One region of the Streptomyces sp. NPDC012825 genome, then DNA from elsewhere that is predicted to be linked to it. Evidence: riboswitches for the same ligand, from Rfam matches in the RefSeq annotation. Region 1 holds a riboswitch; the other holds the start of a gene.
What was found. Region 1 has a riboswitch for cyclic di-AMP ahead of ACFY7E_RS17320 (transglycosylase SLT domain-containing protein). Riboswitches for the same ligand answer to the same signal wherever they lie in the genome.

Region 1 (3,188 bases):
GATGGGGGCGATCGGCGAGGGCGGGGTCCGGGTGCTCAACGAGCAGGTGCTGCACGAGACCGGCGTGGACGCCCGCGCACTGGCAGCCGTGGAGGAGCGGGAACTGGCCGAGCTGGAGCAGCGCGCCCGCCGTTACCGGGGCAGCCGGACACCCGTCCCGCTCGAAGGACGGACGGTCCTCGTCGTCGACGACGGGCTCGCCACCGGCGCCACGGCCCTGGCGGCCTGCCGGGTGGTCCGCGCCCGGGGCGCGGCCCGGATCGTCCTCGCGGTGCCGGTCGCGCCGCCCGGCTGGACGGCCCGGCTCGGCGGCGAGGCCGACGAGACCGTCGGCGTCGACACCCCGGAGGGGTTCTACGCCGTCGGCCAGTTCTACCGGGACTTCCCGCAGACGCCGGACGACGAGGTGATCGCCTGTCTGGACCGGAGCCGGGCCGCGCGCGACCCCGTCGTCCGGGACACGGACGTACGGATTCCGGTCGACGGCACCGCCCTCGCGGGAAGGCTGGCCGTGCCCGAGGGAGCCGTCGGTCTCGTCCTGTTCGCCCACGGCAGCGGCAGCAGCCGCCACAGCCCCCGGAACCGGGCGGTCGCCGCGGAGTTGAACAGGGCCGGTCTCGGGACCCTGCTGTTCGACCTGCTCGGCGAGGCCGAGGCGGCCGATCGGGCGCACGTCTTCGACACCCCGCTCCTCGCGGGCCGGCTCGCCGGGGTCACGGAACGGCTGGCCGAGCGGCCCGGTGTCGCGGGTCTCCCGCTCGGCTACTTCGGCGCGAGCACGGGCGCGGCGGCCGCGCTGTGGGCGGCGGGCGATCCCGCGTCCCCCGTCGCCGCCGTCGTCTCGCGCGGCGGCCGGCCGGACCTCGCGGCCGACCGGCTCGCCGGGGTGCGCGCCCCGACGCTCCTGGTGGTGGGGGGCGAGGACCCGCTGGTCCTGGACCTCAACCGACGGGCCGGGGCGCTGCTGCGCTGCGAGAACCGGCTGGCCGTGGTGGAGGGCGCCACCCACCTCTTCGAGGAGCCCGGAGCCCTGGAGGAGGTGGCGGAGCTCGCCGCCTCCTGGTTCACCGGGCACTTCCGGGGCCGGGGCGCCCCGGAAGCACCCGGTGCGGACTAGTACGCGCTGTCGACGTTGTCGATGGAGCCGTAGCGGTCGGCCGCGTAGTTGCAGGCGGCGGTGATGTTGGCGACCGGGTCGTACATGTCCATCGACGTGCCGGGCACGTGGTAGGCCAGGAAGGTCGGCTCGATGACCTGGAGGAGGCCCTTCGAGGGGGTGCCGTTGACGGCGTTGATGTCCCAGTTGTTGATGGCCAGCGGGTTCCCGGAGGACTCGCGCATGATGTTGCGGTGGATGCCCTCGTAGGAACCGGGGATGCCGTGCTGGGCCATGACGTCCAGCGACTGCCGGATCCAGCCGTCGAGGTTGTCGGTGTACTGGGTGGCGGCGACCGGAGCGGCCTCGACCGGGGCGGCCGGAACGGCGGCGGAGGCCGGGGCGGCGGCGGAGGCCCCCGTGCCGGCGGACGGCGCGGTCGCGCGGCGCTCGGAGCGGTTCGCCCGTTCGGTCGAAGCGGACTTCTCCGCCTTCGCGGTGGCCTTCCGCCCCGTCTTTTCCCGCTTCTCCGCCTGCGTCGGGGCGGCCTTGGCAGTGCCCCGATGAATCGTCAGTTCCAGACCCGGGTGGATGAGTGACGGATTGTCACCCACGGCGCTCTGGTTGGCGCGGTAAAGGCTCTTCCAGCCTCCCTGAATTCCCTTCTTGTGGGCGATCAGGGAAAGCGAGTCACCGCTCACGACGGTGTACGTGCGCGTGGTCGCCGGGGCGGCCGGAGCCTTGGCGGCGGCCGGGGCGGTGAAGGCCGTGGCGGCGATCTCCGGGGTCCCGGCGGCGGGCGCGGCGCCGGCCGTGGCGGGGGCGATCAGGGGCAGGGCCAGGGCGGCTCCACCGGCGCCGACCAGGGCGAGGCCACGGGAGACGTGGTTGCGGCGGGGGCGGCGGTGCTTGCCGTGTGCAGGCATGACGGATTCCTCTCCGGCGCCTACGAGGTGAGCTGTCGGGTTCGGACGGGAGATGTCCGGCCGCGCGCACGCGGCTGCACCCCGAGCCGTTCCGGAATCCGGACCGGCGTATTCGTGGGTCCCCCGCTCCTGCCGTCGGGTGAAAAGGGAGGTTTCCGAGCGGTGGCAGGATTAGGCGTTCCGCTCGAATGGAGGTGACCGTAGGCCAGTAATGCGGCGAATAACAAGAGGATCAGGACGTCGTTCCTCGCAAAAGGATCACCGAATTCGAGGAATTCAAGATCGGTCGGGCTCGGGAAACGCCGAACTTCCTTGTGCGGTAAGGGGTGGGGGAGGGCGGCGCGGTGCGGCGGCCCGTGCGGAGTGAGTCGCGTCACCAGGCGGGTTATGTCCGAATATGCGATGTACTTCCATTGATGGGGAAATAAGACGAAAATCGGCGAGGTGGGGCCTCTGGGGGCGTAAAGGGGCGCTTTGGGGCACCCGAGGGCGATCGCTGGCATTCAAGGGCAAGATGCTCAAAGCCGACATTCCTCCCGAAGGATGAAGCGCCCGACCCAGGAGCCGCCCGATGTCCCCCGCCGCCCCCCAGCTCACCCCCGACACCCCCGACGTCCTCGACCGCGAGGCGGCCGCCCTCTACGAGAGCGCCGTCTGGCAGCGGATCGTCACCGACTGGACCGCCCCCGAACCGCCGGCGCCCGCCCCCGAACCCCCGGCGCCGGGCCGGGAGGAGAGCTGGCGGGACCTGCTCAGCGTGCCCGTGGAGCGGCTCGTGGCCGAGGCGCTCGACGCGCTTCCGGCCCCGGGCCCCGTCGAGCGCCGCCTCCCCGGCCGGATCGGAGCCGTGCTGCCGGACCGCCTCCACGTGTGGCGCCGGGTCGGCCGGGCCGAGCTGCGCCCCTCGGTCCACCTCGGCTACGCGCGCCTCGTCCTGACCGAGTGGGGCTGGCAGAACGCCCCGTACAAGCTGCGCGACAGACGGGGGGCCCGCTGCGTCTGCGGGGCGCTCCTCGCCGCCCACCGCCTCGGCTACGGCGGCACGGACACCATGAACGAGGCGGCCGCCTGGATCATGACCGAGCTGCGGTCGCGGGGGTGGCGGGACCTCATCGGTCCGTGGAACCGGGCCCCCGGGCGCACGGCCGACGACGCCCTCGCCCTCC
Region 2 (3,188 bases), on a different contig from region 1:
ACGTCCACCTGGAGACGCTGCCGCTGTACGACGTGTTCGCGGGCGGGGTCCTGGAGCGGATCCCCGCCGCCGTACCGCCCGCTAGACCCGCTGGAGGGGCATGAGGTCGGGGCGCTTGGCCTCGACGTGGTCCCCGGAGCTCTCGCCGCGCAGCCGGCGCCCGATCCAGGGCACGAGGTACTCCCGCGTCCACTGGATGTTGTCGCGGCGCACCTCGAGCGAGCCGCGCGGCGGGATCGGCGGCCACGCCTGGTCGGGGTCGGCGGGCACCGGCAGGCCGAGGACCTGGGCGGCGCGCAGGGCGACCCGGGTGTGTCCCTCGGGCGAGAGGTGCAGCCGGTCGCCGTCCCAGGCCCGCCGGTCCTGGACGGACCTGAGCGACCAGAGGTCGAGGACCGGGCAGCCGTAGCGGTCGGCGACGGCGCGGACGTGCGCGGTGTAGGTGGCGATCTTGCCGCGCAGGTGCCGGAGCACGGGGACGTCGCGGGTGTCGAAGCCGGTGGTCACCATGACGGTCCCGACGGCGGAGGTCAGGTCGGCGACGGCGCGCTCGAAGCGCTCGGCCACGGCGTCCGGGTCGCTGCCGGGGCGGATGATGTCGTTGCCGCCCGCGCAGAAGGTCACCAGGTCGGGGGCGAGTTCCTTCGCCCGGGGGACCTGTTCCGCCACGATCTGGTCGAGGAGGCGCCCGCGTACGGCCAGGTTGGCGTAGCGGAAGGCGTCGTGCTCCGGCAGCTGGTCGGCGAGCAGGACCGCGAAACGGTCCGCCCAGCCGACGTACGTCCCGTCGGGGCCGGGGTCTCCGACGCCCTCGGTGAAGCTGTCACCGATCGCCGCGTACGACCCGAATGCGTTCTTGTCTCTTGATCTCGAATCGTCTGCCACGGGGGCACATCCTTCCCTTTCGCGTGTGGCCTACGCGACCGTAAGGAGGGGTTGACGACGGGTGACATATGCCACCGATAAAGATTGCCCCAAGTCGGAATAGGCCCACGGCCCGGCGTGTGCACGCCGGGCCGTCGGAAAAAGGGTGTCCCTTTCGGGGCGTCAGACGGAGACGCCGTGCTGGCGCAGGTAGGCCAGCGGGTCGATGTCCGAGCCGTAGCTCGGCGTGGTGCGGATCTCGAAGTGCAGGTGCGGGCCGGTGGAGTTGCCGGTGGAGCCGGAGAGGCCTATCTGCTGCCCGCCGTCGACGCTCTGCCCGGCCGAGACCGAGAGGGAGGAGAGGTGGGCGTACTGCGAGTAGTTGCCGTCCTCGTGCTTGATGACGACCTCGTTGCCGTACGAGCCGCTCCAACCGGCGGAGACGACCGTGCCGGCGCCGACGGCGCGGACGGTGGTGCCGGAGGAGGCGATGAAGTCGACGCCGGTGTGGTAGCCGGAGGACCACATGGAGCCGGAGGCGCGGTACGGGGTGGAGAAGCCGCCGCCGGCGACGGGGGCGACCCAGCCGGAGGAGGAGGCGGTGGAGCCGGTGGAGGACGAGGAGCCGGTGGAGCTCTCCGAGGTCTTCGCGGTGTCGGCGGCCGGGGCGGCGGCGCGGCGGCTCTCGCGGGAGGCGCGCGGGGCGTCGTCGCCGTTCTTGCCGGAGGCCTGGGCGCCGGTGGTGCTCTTCGGGGCGGCGGGGGCGGAGCCCTTGGCGCCGATGGTGAGCTTCATGCCGGGCAGGATGAGGGAGGGGTCGGCGCCGATGGTCCGGCGATTGTCCTCGTAGATCTTCTCCCAGCCGCCCGCGAGGTGGTGGTCGTCGGCGATCTTCGACAGGTAGTCGCCGGAGACGACGGAGTATGTCCGGGGGGCGGTCTCCTCGGTGGCCTTCGCGGGGGCGGTCTTCGCCGCGACGGGGTGCGCGGTGACGACGGACTGGACGGAGGCGGCGGCCGGGGCGGTCTGCTCGGCGGCGTGGGCCCCGGTGGCGCCGAGGAGCGGGAGGGCGACGACGGCGCCTCCCGTGCCGGCGACGGCGAAGCCGCGGGTGAGGGGGTTGTTCTTGGGACGGCGGTGCTTACCCTTCGCGGGCATGGCGAATCCTCTCCGGCGCCTGCGAGGTGAGCTGTCGGGTTCGGACTGGAGATGCCCGGCCGCGCTCTCGCGCGGCTTCACCCCGAGCCGTCCTGCATCGCGGGACCGGCGTACTTCCTGGGTCCCCCGCTCCTGCCACGCATGGGATGGGTGGAATTCCGGGCGGTGGCAGGATTCGGCGGTCCGTCCGGATTGAGCGTGACGCTAGACGAGCGGGGTCGGCGCGAACAAGCCGTTGTTTTGTCCCGGGATTCCGCCCTAGATCGTTCCTCCGGGATTCCGGTCACCCTCCGTGGAAGACGCTCCTCCGATTTCCTTGCCCCGTAAGGAGATTGTGCCGGGGATCCGGCCACGATCCGTCACCTCTATGACCCTGCTCACGCGCCGAATCCCATCTCGCCCGCAACCAGGGCGCGTTATACCCAAAACCTCAATTCGGACAGATCGCTCATTACCGTCCGAGGGGGTGCGCCGCGCGCCTCTCACCCGGATGATTGCCCCAGGAACCGATGTCACGTCGGGCATCCGCACGCCAACCTTCCAGGAGCATCCGTGACGCAGCAGTTGCCGCAGGTCCCGCCCGTCGAAGCCGCCGAGCCCGAGCTGGCGGAGGTCCGCAACTTCCGGGACGTGGGCGGCCTGCCGACGACGGACGGGCGCGCGGTCCGCCCCGGCCGCCTCTTCCGCAGCGGTCACCTCGCCCACGCGACCGAGAGCGACGCCGCCTTCCTCGCCGGCCTCGGGCTGCACACGGTCTTCGACTTCCGCAACGAGGCCGACCGGCGGGTCGAGGGCCCGGACGTCGAGCTGCCCGGGGTGCGGAACGTGAACATACCGCTCAACGACCCGGCCGAGGGCAAGGAGTTCTGGAGGCTGGTGCGCGACGGCGACACCGCGCAGCTGCGGGAGATCCTCGGCGACGGCAGGGCCGCGGCCCGGATGTCCGATTCGTACCGCCGGATGGTGGTGGAGCGCACCGCCGAGCACAGCCGGATCCTGCACTCCATGGCGGAGGAGAGCGTCCCGGCCCTAATGCACTGCGCGGCGGGCAAGGACCGCGCCGGGCTCGCCGTCGCGATCACCCTGCTCGCCGTCGGGGTCGACCGGACGGCGATCGAGGCCGACTACGTGAAGTCGAACGAGCCGCACCGCCGCTACAAGGTGCG

Region 2: another riboswitch for cyclic di-AMP. It lies ahead of ACFY7E_RS21005 (peptidoglycan DD-metalloendopeptidase family protein); the one in region 1 lies ahead of ACFY7E_RS17320 (transglycosylase SLT domain-containing protein).

Annotation. Positions count from the first base shown of each region.
Region 1 covers NZ_JBIBBZ010000007.1:5,291-8,478, forward strand. The annotation lists gene ACFY7E_RS17315 (phosphoribosyltransferase family protein) at 1-1,117, shown strand, start outside; gene ACFY7E_RS17320 (transglycosylase SLT domain-containing protein) at 1,114-2,022, opposite strand; cyclic di-AMP (ydaO/yuaA leader) riboswitch at 2,027-2,210, opposite strand; gene ACFY7E_RS17325 (hypothetical protein) at 2,594-3,188, shown strand, end outside.
Region 2 covers NZ_JBIBBZ010000010.1:10,329-13,516, forward strand. The annotation lists gene ACFY7E_RS20995 (STM4011 family radical SAM protein) at 1-104, shown strand, start outside; gene ACFY7E_RS21000 (SGNH/GDSL hydrolase family protein) at 82-885, opposite strand; gene ACFY7E_RS21005 (peptidoglycan DD-metalloendopeptidase family protein) at 1,048-2,022, opposite strand; cyclic di-AMP (ydaO/yuaA leader) riboswitch at 2,026-2,185, opposite strand; gene ACFY7E_RS21010 (tyrosine-protein phosphatase) at 2,575-3,188, shown strand, end outside.